3 regions of the Paenibacillus sp. FSL R5-0908 genome follow, and region 1 is predicted to be linked to each of the others. Evidence: riboswitches for the same ligand, from Rfam matches in the RefSeq annotation. Region 1 holds a riboswitch; each other region holds the start of a gene.
The links. A riboswitch is a leader RNA that binds a small molecule or an ion and turns the genes downstream of it on or off. The one in region 1 is predicted to bind cyclic di-GMP.
Positions count from the first base shown of each region.

Region 2: linked by a shared signal. The riboswitch ahead of MKZ09_RS11395 (hypothetical protein) and the one ahead of MKZ09_RS05395 (glycosyl hydrolase) in region 1 are both predicted to bind cyclic di-GMP.
Region 3: linked by a shared signal. The riboswitch ahead of MKZ09_RS03850 (transglutaminase-like domain-containing protein) and the one ahead of MKZ09_RS05395 (glycosyl hydrolase) in region 1 are both predicted to bind cyclic di-GMP.

Region 1 covers NZ_JBBOUV010000001.1:1,212,630-1,216,872, reverse strand. The annotation lists gene MKZ09_RS05400 (glycosyl hydrolase) at 1-521, opposite strand, end outside; gene MKZ09_RS05395 (glycosyl hydrolase) at 673-2,223, opposite strand; cyclic di-GMP riboswitch class I at 2,236-2,315, opposite strand; gene MKZ09_RS05390 (sugar phosphate nucleotidyltransferase) at 2,452-3,825, opposite strand.
Region 2 covers NZ_JBBOUV010000001.1:2,611,723-2,615,965, forward strand. The annotation lists gene MKZ09_RS11385 (DUF4179 domain-containing protein) at 42-1,655, opposite strand; gene MKZ09_RS11390 (RNA polymerase sigma factor) at 1,639-2,157, opposite strand; cyclic di-GMP riboswitch class I at 2,362-2,453, shown strand; gene MKZ09_RS11395 (hypothetical protein) at 2,703-3,107, shown strand; partial or broken gene MKZ09_RS11400 (flavodoxin domain-containing protein) at 3,097-3,612, shown strand; gene MKZ09_RS11405 (NAD(P)/FAD-dependent oxidoreductase) at 3,629-4,243, shown strand, end outside.
Region 3 covers NZ_JBBOUV010000001.1:842,015-846,257, forward strand. The annotation lists gene MKZ09_RS03835 (glycosyltransferase family 2 protein) at 1-499, shown strand, start outside; gene MKZ09_RS03840 (GtrA family protein) at 486-893, shown strand; gene MKZ09_RS03845 (class D sortase) at 996-1,655, shown strand; cyclic di-GMP riboswitch class I at 1,775-1,857, shown strand; cyclic di-GMP riboswitch class I at 1,932-2,012, shown strand; gene MKZ09_RS03850 (transglutaminase-like domain-containing protein) at 2,026-2,835, shown strand; rRNA gene MKZ09_RS03855 (16S ribosomal RNA) at 3,203-4,243, shown strand, end outside.

The sequences.
Region 1 (4,243 bases):
TACTGAGCCGTCCCAGGTGTAACATAAGCATTAAATTTCTCTTGACTGAGACTTCTATTTACATTGGACCATTCTGGAGAGGTTCCAGGTAAACTCTGATGGAATGTCATGGCTACAATGCCACCCTCTTGATGCCATTCAATTGCACTGTCTATAACAGCTTGCCGCTGTTCTGCGATTGTCCCTGCGGATTGATTATTAATCGCCCCTAATTCATAACCATGTAGAACAGCATTTTGTCCCGAAGTATTCTTCAGCTTATGAACCAGTTCATCTGGACTTTCTAGATAATCATGTTGGCCGGACAAGATCCCTTTGCCACGTAGATTCACCAAATTACTCAGCAGTTGCTTGGCTTCTTCAGAAGCCGAAGGATTACTTGGTATAGCCGGAGGTAGGGAGGAAGAAACACTCATAGCCTTCGGAAGACTTTTAACCTCTCCCCAAGGCAGCAAGGAAAAAATAATAAACACCGGTAACATAGTAAACAACAATCTGTTTTTCTTATAATATTTAAGCAAATAAATCCTCCTTTCGGTAGCTGTACTGCCTCCACAGGTGTTAAAAACATACCTGTTATCGGACAATCGTCTTCTGACCTAATGAGGACTATAGCTTAGTAGCTCTGCAATAACGCAGAGCCACTAAGGATCGACCTTTAATTTTCATCAATCAGGAGACATCCGGAAGAAAAAGTGCACTTGCTGGTACTGTCTCTTTAGCTTGACTAGCACTTTCCCACATCAAGCGGACTCTCGCATCGCCTTCATTCTCGTAATACTCCACCTTGATATCATATAGCTGGCCAGCCTTCAGCGTTATAGTGCCCTTACGCTCAGTACCACTTTGCTTAGTCCAACTATCAATAAGGGATTCCCCATTCACCCAGACACGGATGCCATCATCTGAGGTAGTGTAAAATGTATATTGCTCATTATATAATGGCTTAATTTTACCGCTCCAACGTATGGAGAACCGATCAATCCCGAGGGCGGCATCCGGCGAGCCTTGCCGCCAATTGAAATCGATTATTGCATCAGTTCTGTTAAGAGCTGCTGCTCCCGACAATTGCATGTTGTTGTAATACTCTCCTGCAAGCCCCTTCGCGAGAGGAATTGCTGCCTCCCCCTCTTCTTCGGAAGGTGCCGGCGCTGGGGCGGCGCTAGGTGTCGGTGCCAGACCCGTATTTAATTTATCTCTGGTCAGGGTATAGTTGCTATTCATAAATGTTTTGATTGTGTCTGAACTGTTATTCTCGTAAAGCATTTTTCCCCAGCTCATCATGTACGTCCATTTACTTTGCGATTGCTGAAGCTTCTCCAGATTAGGCATTTCACCATTCTCCCCGATCGCAATCGGTTTGCCTGCGGCTAGACTCAATAAGCTGTCATAGTATTTTTGCTGGTAATCATTTTCATATATATCTGCTGCCAGAATATCTACTCTATCAGCACCTGGATAAGTTAGCGCATAAGGATCTGACCAAACATTGGGAGCATTCGGACTCCATACCCATAACAAATTATTTAATTTATGAACGTTAACAAAACGGTCATACATAATATTCCATAGTTTAGAAAAGTTATTTTTCTTCCCCCACCAGAACCAGTTCCCGTTCATTTCATGATAGGGTCTCCAAAGCACCGGAACATTGGCATCGCGCAAGCTTTTTAAAGAGACTGCCACCTTATCAAGCTCAGCGATCAGATTGTTATATTGCTTGGTACCCGGTGTAACGTAACTATCGAACTCACTCTGGCTAAGTGTTTTTTTTACATTATCCCAGTCATAAGAGGTGCCCGGCAGGTTAGCATGAAAAGTCATAGCTACGATCCCGCCCGCTTTATTCCAGTTGATGGCGCTGTTCACCACATTTTGACGTTGCCAAGCCATCGTTGCTTCGGACTGACCACTGATCGCACCCATTTCATAACCGTGAAGAGCCGCATATTGTCCGCTGGTTCCCTTCAGCATATTGTTAATTTCATCTGGACTTTCTAAATAGTCATGTTGACCGGCAATAATACCTTTTCCTGAGATCGAGTAAAAATAGTTAAGCAGCTTTACGGCTTCAGGTGAGGCACCTGGGGTAACTGGCGTTCCAGAATTTGAAGCAGCTATGACAACAGACGGCGAAATTCCAACAGCAAGCGGAAGTGCAGTCAGAAACAGGACGAGTGACAGAAATGCACCAAACAATCGATACGTACGGTAAGCTTTCAAAATAATCTCCCTTTCGGTAGCCAGGCTGCCACTCTTTCGAAGGCCCTATAGCTTTGCGTCCCTACCTTTCGATAGGTTTGCCTTTTCAATTTAAGAGAAATATTCTCTCTTACCGTAAGTATCGACGACAATTAATGATATATTTAGTGTTTTTATGACTTTTTTTGATAATTGAGTCATTTTACCTGTTTCAAGAAATTTTCAATTGGTTAAATAGATAGGTTAGACCTATGAAATGAATTGTTGTAGTTCTATATCATTCCAGTCTAAAGTAATACGTATGTTATCTTCTTCAACTAATTCAGAACCTGTCTGTACTTCTATAAACTCAACATCCGTCAAAGCAAGGATCGCGTGCTTCGTTCCTTCAGGTATACGTACCACGTCCCCAGCCTTCACATTATGTTTTTTCTCATTCAGCACAATACTTGCTTCGCCGCTAACGATTGTCCAAATTTCACTACGCTTGCGATGTAATTGATAGCTGATATTATTCCCCTCGGATATAAAAATCCGTTTGGTCAGCACTTCATTGCCTTCATCATATTTCACATAATCGATAACTTTGTAATGGCCCCAACGGCGTTCCTCGTACATCGGTCTCTGTTCAAAGGTTTTCAGCACTTCTTTAATCCGTGGGCTCTCAGCTTTATGAGTAACTAGAATCCCATCCGGGCTAGCCGCAATGATCAGATCCTTCGCACCAATTACCGTAATCGGAATATCCAGCTCATTAATCAAGCAAGTCCCCTCAGAATCCGCCGTCACAAAACCTTTTCCTACATGCTTGCTGCTCATTTCCTCTGTCAGCGTATTCCACGTTCCAAGATCCTTCCAGAATCCATCATACGGCTGCACTACAATATGTTCTTCTTTCTCCACCACTTCATAATCAAAGCTGATGGAAGACAATAGCTTATACTGCTTCTGCAATTCTTCATATCCTAAAGGCAACCCTTTACGCTGCAAAATATCTAACAAGTACCCTAAGCGGAAAGCAAACACTCCGCAATTCCACAAGGCATTTTGCTCGATGAGCTGTTCTGCTTGTATGCGGTCTGGTTTCTCTTGAAAGTGACTTACCTTCATAAAACCATTTTCCCCCGCCTCTTCGGTGGTAGGAATAATATATCCGTATTTCTCTGAGGCATGTTCAGGAACAACACCCATTAGTGCCAGATTTGCTCCACTTTCCAGCATGGTCCCCTCAAGCATAGCTATGGTATCGAAAAAGGATGCTTCTACATAAGGGTCAACAGGCAATATTGCTACCGTCTCCGCTGGAGAAACACCTGCCACTGAATAAAGATAGGTAGCTGTTAAGGCGATAGCCGGAAAAGTATCCCGACGCTCCGGTTCGACGATAATCGGCACATGACTTCCCAATTGGCTTTGGATCATTTCTACTTGGCCGCGGCCGGTGGCCAGATAAGATGATTCTGCCATCCCTGCTTCCTCCAGCTGTCTCCAGACACGTTGTACCATAGATTCCGGTTCACCTTGAGGGCTTTCAAGTACCTTTAGAAATTGCTTTGAACGTGAGTCGTTGGACAACGGCCATAACCGTTTACCTGAACCGCCTGATAGAAGTACCATTTTCATAGAATGAACCCTCCTTGAATTATGGAAATCGAGCATAATGGAATTGTTATCAAAACGTATAGCTTCCGCTTAGCCTTAGTTCGAGCGGATGCATTTTTTTAAAAATTTATTAGGTATGAACCACTCCAAGGGATTTTGGACTTCCGATCGCTGTTATCCTCAGATTTCCTGATTGGACCGCTTCTCGCGGTAGAAATCCGAGGATAAAGGCGAACACTCCGTTTCTACAGTTCCAAATTCCCTTTCCGTTCTTTACCTAACCAACTTCCTCTAAATGCTTGAACCGTACTGCACCGGGCTGTACCAGCCGGAAGGCAGCACGTTTTTCTAAAGATTTGCTTCTGCTCCTATGGAGGCAGCAGCAACTGCAAGAACAACTGCAACTAAAAGAGCAAGACTAGTTGCCACCACAGAGACA
Region 2 (4,243 bases), 1.4 Mb from region 1:
ATTCTATTAAAAATAATCCGCCCTTAGATTAACTTCCTGTATTAAAGTTTAATTTCCTCGTTCCGGCTAGGATCGCTATATTTATAGATACCAGGGTTCAGTTCGATTTTTTCGTCGAAAGGGATATCTTTGTAGTTATCAATATTAGTTCCTGTAGATATCATGCCCTTAGGTGTAATTTCTGGCACAACTTCTTTGCCATTAATCCATAACGTAGTTTGGTTAACGCTTTTGAAGCCAGAAGATTTGGATGTTGATTCGACAATCAAATTTTCCCCCTCAGTATAGTAAGTGAATTCAATTTTTAACCCATCGACATCAAGTGAAGTGAACTGCTTTTCTTCTTTAGGTTTGTTTATAGTGATCCAATTCTTAGTAGTATCACGTTTCTCAATGACAGCATCCTTTAATATAAGTTTCATTGGAACATCGGACCAGTCGTTATACCATTCCGGAGATTCGAATTGAAATAAATGCTGGTAGCTTTCGGAATGATCTCCCTTCAAATTCCAACCCCCAGTGATTGTTTGATCACCTATAACCAACTGAGCGGTATTATAGTGGACAATTCCTTTTTTAAGAGAATCATTTTCATCTATTAGAATTTGGATATCCAAAGGGGTAACGACTAGCTGATCTAAGGTTATACCGGTCTTTTCTTGAAATTCAGGATTGTTATACAGTTTCTTAGTGTAAATCGCCTCACTTGCTTTTTGTCCATCTGCTTTAAAATCGAACTTCCACGTACCTGAAAATCGTTTCGCTTCTTCAATGTAACTAAAATGAAGACTAGCTTCCTTCCAATCTGATTCAGTTATATTGAAAACCTGTTCAATAAATAAATCCGATCCTTCGTTAGGCATGATGGTTGGAATTGCTTCATTCTCTTGACCACCAGTACTAACTACCAAATGGGGGTTACCCCGTCCTAAGTCAGATGGTGATGCAGCGACTTTGTAACGGATAATGGTTTGATTGGAAACATGTCGAACGGATTCGATTTGAATGCTTGGATATTGCTTAACTCCAGTATCGATAGTTTCCCCTGCTTTATGATTAGATTGTAAGGGAATATTCCGATCACGGTAAAAAATGAGATTCCGAGCTTCAAACCTGTAGTCCTTTTTATCATCCTTTAATGTATCAGGTGTCTCATATACTCCAATGAGTTTCTGGCTTTCAGGATCGTATTCTAAATAACCGTATACCTTTGCCTTGGCACCGGATTCACTAGTCATGAGGTTTTCCTCTGTAGCAAATCCAGTATATTGGGATAGATCAGAGTTAGTATCAAGTGATAACAGCATTTTCATTTTTTCTCCATCAGTTACAACACCGTTCAAATTCATTGTTACTCCTGAACTGGAAGTTTGAAGATTATACTGTTGACCGATGCCGTTATTTAATGCATTGCTCACACTTCGACCACCAATTTTATCCCAATTAATCGTCATACTAGCGAATACAGGAATGGCTACAAGTAAGAGGCAAGAGAAGACAATACTGATAGGAACAACCTTTTTATTAGACCTAGGAGTATTCTGGGAGGCATACAGATTTCTTTGACGTTTATATGCTTCTTGTTCTATGGCAGTCCACATCAAATCATAATCCGGTCGGGGAATATGTTTATCTTTTTCAAGATAGAGACTCATTACTATTCAGCTCCTTTAGTTGGGTTCCACCCATTCTATTTAGTATTTTAAGTCCCTTGTTCAGTCTGGATTTTACAGTTCCTTCGGGTATGCTCATAACTTTAGAGATCTCGGGTACAGTCAATTCGTTGATAAAACGAAGGACTACTACCATTCTGATTTTGTCGGGAAGCTGACTGTATAACCCTTGTAATTCTTTTTTAGTTTCTTGTCGATCCAAACGTTTTTCTACAGGGTTTGATTCCTCAGACCTGGATAGTAAATAATTACGTACTTCTTTCATCCACCCCGTCTTACGCCTTTTGATCACACTGTTGCACTCATTTGAAGCTATTCGTAAAATCCAAGATTTCAAGTTTCTTACCTTCGACTTATCCGCTAAGATAACTTTTACAAATACCTCTTGGGAAATATCCTCCGCATCTGCCTGATTTTTCATTAAGTAGTAACAAAAATAATATACTTGTTCTTTATAGAGCTCGAAAATTTCCCGGTCACTCATTTTGCTGCACCCCCTGTCTTTGCTGTTCTCATTAATAAGACTTATAAGCGTATGTAATCGTTCATTTTTCATTTTGATTGTAGTATTTCTTCTGAGTATCATAGCGAATTCGAATGGAAGATAAGTCGTTTACAGGTAATTATAACCATGATAAAATTAGCGGTGGGACATGCGTCCGTAATCTAATTAAAACTAATTGAATGTCCGCGTTAAAGGTAAAATCATCGAAAGATGATGACACAAAGCCATGGGTCTAAAGCCTTTCGACAGAAGGAAATGATCGCCAGGCCGCCATAGGGATGTCTTATGAAGCATAAAGGATTGCTCTAAGAATATGTAGTCTATTTTGAGCTCTTTTATTATTTCGACCTATACGGCGTTACATTATCACAAGGGGCCGAAAGGGGAAGTACATGAACAGTTTTTTCAAAACAATAGGTACTAGTTTGGCAGTAGGTGCTTTATTGCTGTCCGGAACGATCGGATGGATGTCTAATCCTGGAGTCGTGTCTGCAGCTACAACATCAGCAGTAACTGCGGATCAAATGATCAGCAAAGTAACAGCAGCCTCCAAAGCAATAAAGAATTTCCATCTGGATGTGACCAAAAAACAGGATATTCAAAGCGGCGGGGTGCGTGTCAGCAACACCAACACTCTGAAGCTGGATATCAGCCGTCTGCCGAATTTTGCCGCAGCAGGCACTGTCGCTAGCAGTCTTTTAGAAACATCTTACAGCTTGTATGCTAACGATAAGGAGTTTTACTATCTTGTAGATGGAAGTGAGCTTATCGATGAATCTGAAGACGATTCTTCAGGTTACGACGATGACGGGGAGCCGATCGATCCTGATGCACAGTATTGGCTTGGACTGGAGAAAACGGAATGGGAGGCCTTTTACTCTAAAGGCCAATACGATCCTGTTTCCATGCTTGATTCGGTTGAGCCGTGAAACGACGCAAGGAAAAAAGGCAACCATCGTATATACCACCATCAAAAACAGTACCAAGAAGATGGCCAAAATCATACAGGATTGCTTGCAGGAAAATAATATAGAGACAGAGGTCTGGGATGCAGATAAAAGTAGTGCCACTGATATTCTGAACAGCATAACGTCAGCGGACGCGGTCTTTATTGGCAGCTCCACTAAATACGCGGACATGATTGGGAACCTGGAGAACATTCTGAAAGAATTGCACAATATGAATCTGGAAGGTAAACTTGCTGCAGCCTTTGGCTCCTACGGCTGGAGTGGTGAAGCCATTGAAGTCATTCAGGATTATCTGAATGGAACAAACATGACGGTGCAAAGCACATCTGAGGTTATTAAAACCACGGGGATGACACATGTAGAGTTCCCTGTACGAATCAGATTTTCCCCGAAAGAGCCTGAGAAAGTTCAAAAAATTAAAAATGCGGCTGAATTTGTTTCGGATTTGCTGCTGAGTTCATTTTAGGGAGGAGGAACATAGGATGACAAAACATTACGTTATTGTTGGCGGAGGAGTAGCCGCCGTCCATGCCGCCAAAGCCATCCGTGATCAAGACGCAGAATCGGAAATTTCGATCCTAGGGGAGGAAAGTCAACTGCCCTATAACCGGATTAAGCTGACCAAAGGGCTGTTTACCGACCTGCACAGTGAGAAGGTGCTGATTAAAAAGGAAAAATGGTACCGCGATAACCGTATCTCCGTAAAAACCTCGACCCGAATCCGTTCTGTCCACCCGGACCGGCAAATAGTTGTGACAGAAGATGGGCAGAGTGTTTCTTATCATAAGCTTTTATTGTGTATGGGAGCGAAGAATCGTGCACTCTCCCTTGAGGGCTTCGCCCTGAACAATGTTCATACCCTCCGGGATATGAACGACGCGGACAGATTGAAAGAAAACCTGCAGGATGGCAGCCATGTAGCCGTAATCGGTGGGGGAGTGCAGGGAATCGAAACCGCTTGGGCGCTGCATGAAGCTGGATATCAGGTAACGGTGATCGAAGCTTTTCACCGGTTGATGGGCAGACAGCTTGATGAGAAATCCTCACAGCTCCTTAAAGAGAACCTTGAACAAGCAGGTGTGAAGGTTATTCTTCGA
Region 3 (4,243 bases), 370 kb from region 1:
TGACCGTAAGGTATGTGATGTCCTGCGGGGACTTAAAGAAAAGAACCGTTATGTCCGAGGTTTGGTGAGCTGGGTTGGCTTCAAGCAGACTATGGTGGAATATGAACGGGAAGAACGTTTTGCCGGAGAAACCAAATATCCGCTGAAGAAAATGATTCGTTTTGCGTTAGATGGCATCACCTCTTTTTCACATAAGCCGCTTAAGATTGCTACGTATATTGGATTCTTCCTTTCATTCTCTAGCTTTCTCTATTTATTTTTCGTCTTGTTTCAAAGGATATTTTTCACCTCCTGGACGGTTCCGGGCTGGGCTTCCATTGTAGGCGTCAATCTGCTCTTTAACGGTATCGTTCTGATGCTGTTGGGTGTGATTGGGGAGTATATCGGACGGATTTATGACGAGTCTAAAGATAGACCGCTATATATTGTTAGTGAGACTAAAGGCTACCAGAACGAAGAACAACTGGACCGCCGGAAGGATCACAATGATGTCAGATAAGAACTTGCGCGCTGCATTCATACAGTTCCTCAAATTTAATGCCGTAGGTTTACTCAATACGCTGATTGATTTTGTGATTTTTACATTGTTGAATTCACTAGGGATGGTATACGCATTGGCGCAGGTGATCTCCTATAGTGCAGGTACGGCGAATAGCTTTATTTTGAATAAAAAAGTTACCTTTCGTGATCGCAACCGGGGGAATAAAGAAGGCTTCGACCGCGTGCAGCTGGTCAAGTTTATCGTGCTGAATCTGGTAGTTCTCGGAATATCACTGCTGTTAATGCATCTGTTGACAGACAAACTAGGTATTCAAGTCTTGATCTCTAAGGTGCTGGTTACCTTTATCACGGTGATCATCAATTTCTTTGGAAGTCGTAAATGGGTATTTTAAACATTAATTTCAGGCAGAAGGAGTTGCTATGCTTAAAGGCAAGTAACTGTTTCTGCTTGATTTGTATATATCCATAAAAACAATATACGGAGGTGAATAACATTGCGTAAATTCTCCTATCTACTCATACTGGCTGGGATACTTATCATGTTATATCCGACAGCTAACGAATGGTACAACGACAGGCAGCAGGAGAAGTTATTAGAAACGGCTGAACTAAGCACTGCCGATAGTGCACCCCAACCAGATTTGAAGAGCAGGTATGCTGAAGTTACTCAGCTGTTAGCAGAGGAATCGGTTCTGGATGCCCAGGCACAGCCCCAACCCCAAGAGACAGAAAAGCCTGAACCGGAGATTGAAGTCGGTGGCAAGGTAATCGCACTAATTGAAATCGATAAGATTGAATTGAAGCTGCCTGTATTAGAAGGGGCTACAAAAGCTAATATGAAACATGCTGCAGCCCATATGAAAGAAACGGCACCCCTTGGAGAGATCGGAAATGCTGCAATCGCGGCGCATCGGGCTAGAACTACGGGTCGTTTGTTTAACAGATTGAATGAGGTTGTTGTGGGGGATGTCATCACGGTAAAGACTAGTGATCTGGTGTTTAACTATGAGGTGTATGATATTTCTGTTGTAGATCCGAGTGATGTCTCTGTTCTTGACGGGAATGACAAGGATAAGATTCTTACTTTAATTACATGTGATCCGCTAGTGAATCCAACGCATCGGCTGATTGTTCATGCCAAATTAACAAAATGAGAATAGTGAATGACAAGAAAACACAAATACCGGGAGATATCTATAAAATAATGGGTAATCTAGTAAATTAGGTCTTGTTCACATCTATAAATATGATAGTATTATACTATAAAAGCTAAACACGATAACGGCAAACCTTCCGAAAGGTAGGGACGCAAAGCTAAAGGGCCTTTTCCCGAAAGGATGGCAGCCAGCTACCGAATGAAGAGGCTTTTTTTGTTTGTTTCAAATGGATTCTATCAATTATATCTAGTAAAGCTAGAACAGATAGAGCTTATACGATAACGGCAAACCTATCGAAAGGTAGGGACGCAAAGCTAAAGGGCCTTCCCGAAAGGATGGCAGCCAGCTACCGAAAGGAGTTTTATCCGTGAAAAAGGTTTATTTTATGCTGGTGGCGTTGTTCGTCTTAATGACTTCAGTTCCGGTAAGTACAGCTCAAGCTGCAAGTGCAGATGCCAGCTGGTTGATTACATCCAAAGTGGCTCAAGGTGTTATTGGTATTAACTATGATATTCCGAAAGATAAAAGAATCAAACTCATGATCACCAAAGATAACAGCAGCTATACTTATAACTTGTATGCTTCTGGACAAGCTGAGGACTTCCCTTTGCAACAAGGAAATGGGACTTATAAGGTTTCTGTTCTGGAGAACACAACCGGCAATAAATACAAAGCGTTATATTCCGAAGTAGTAGACGTAACCATGAGTGACTCGAATTCCGTATATTTGGGCTCCGTACAGAATGTGAAATGGAGTTCTTCTGATAAAGCGATTGTCAAAGCTAAACAATTAGTACAAGGCAAAACAACAGACGAAGAGAAAGTTAAAGCGATCTATAACTATGTAGTTGCGAATGTACAATATGATTACTCTCTTGCTAATAGTGTAACTACTGATTATATTCCAAGCATCGATAAGACATTGACTACTAAAAAAGGGATTTGCTATGATTACGCTTCTCTTTTTGCCGCAATGCTGCGGAGTGTAGATGTTCCTGCTAAGTTGGTAATGGGGAATACAAGCTACGTTACGCAATATCATGCATGGAATGAAGTGTTGCTTAATGGGAAGTGGGTTACCATTGATACTACAGTGGATGCAGGACTTGCAAAGAGCGATAAGAAAACTGATTTAATTAAAGCCTCGAGCAAATATACTGCGGCAAAATACTATTAAATTAATCGCTAGAATCATAACGATATTAAATAAACAACTAGCTTAATCATTAAGCTAGTTGTTTATTTTTATATTAGGGGTTGCTTTTCTATTAATAGTTGGGGTATTATAGGTAAGCGTTGTTAGACAGCGTACAGGCGATACAGACGAGGCTGATAAAAAGCTTCGAAAAATAAAGCTTGCATTTCTGAAAACAACATGATATATTATAAGAGTTGCTGCTGAGACATTAAACGGCGCCAACGAGAACTTGATCTTTGAAAACTGAACAACGAGTGAGTAGGAAATCACGCAAGTGAAATCCAAAATTAGAGAATTAATTTTCTCGTCAGATGTTTCAAAATGAGCATATCGCTCTTTTCAATACTAATTGGAGAGTTTGATCCTGGCTCAGGACGAACGCTGGCGGCGTGCCTAATACATGCAAGTCGAGCGGAGTTACTTTGAAAGCTTGCTTTCAAAGTAACTTAGCGGCGGACGGGTGAGTAACACGTAGGCAACCTGCCCTTCAGACTGGGATAACTACCGGAAACGGTAGCTAATACCGGATAATTTCTTTTTTCTCCTGAGAGAAGAATGAAAGACGGAGCAATCTGTCACTGAGGGATGGGCCTGCGGCGCATTAGCTAGTTGGTGGGGTAACGGCCCACCAAGGCGACGATGCGTAGCCGACCTGAGAGGGTGAACGGCCACACTGGGACTGAGACACGGCCCAGACTCCTACGGGAGGCAGCAGTAGGGAATCTTCCGCAATGGGCGAAAGCCTGACGGAGCAACGCCGCGTGAGTGATGAAGGTTTTCGGATCGTAAAGCTCTGTTGCCAGGGAAGAACGTCCGGTAGAGTAACTGCTACCGGAGTGACGGTACCTGAGAAGAAAGCCCCGGCTAACTACGTGCCAGCAGCCGCGGTAATACGTAGGGGGCAAGCGTTGTCCGGAATTATTGGGCGTAAAGCGCGCGCAGGCGGCTATTTAAGTCTGGTGTTTAAACCTTGGGCTCAACCTGAGGTCGCACTGGAAACTGGGTGGCTTGAGTACAGAAGAGGAAAGTGGAATTCCACGTGTAGCGGTGAAATGCGTAGATATGTGGAGGAACACCAGTGGCGAAGGCGACTTTCTGGGCTGTAACTGACGCTGAGGCGCGAAAGCGTGGGGAGCAAACAGGATTAGATACCCTGGTAGTCCACGCCGTAAACGATGAGTGCTAGGTGTTAGGGGTTTCGATACCCTTGGTGCCGAAGTTAACACAGTAAGCACTCCGCCTGGGGAGTACGGTCGCAAGACTGAAACTCAAAGGAATTGACGGGGACCCGCACAAGCAGTGGAGTATGTGGTTTAATTCGAAGCAACGCGAAGAACCTTACCAGGTCTTGACATCCCTCTGAATCTGCTAGAGATAGCAGCGGCCT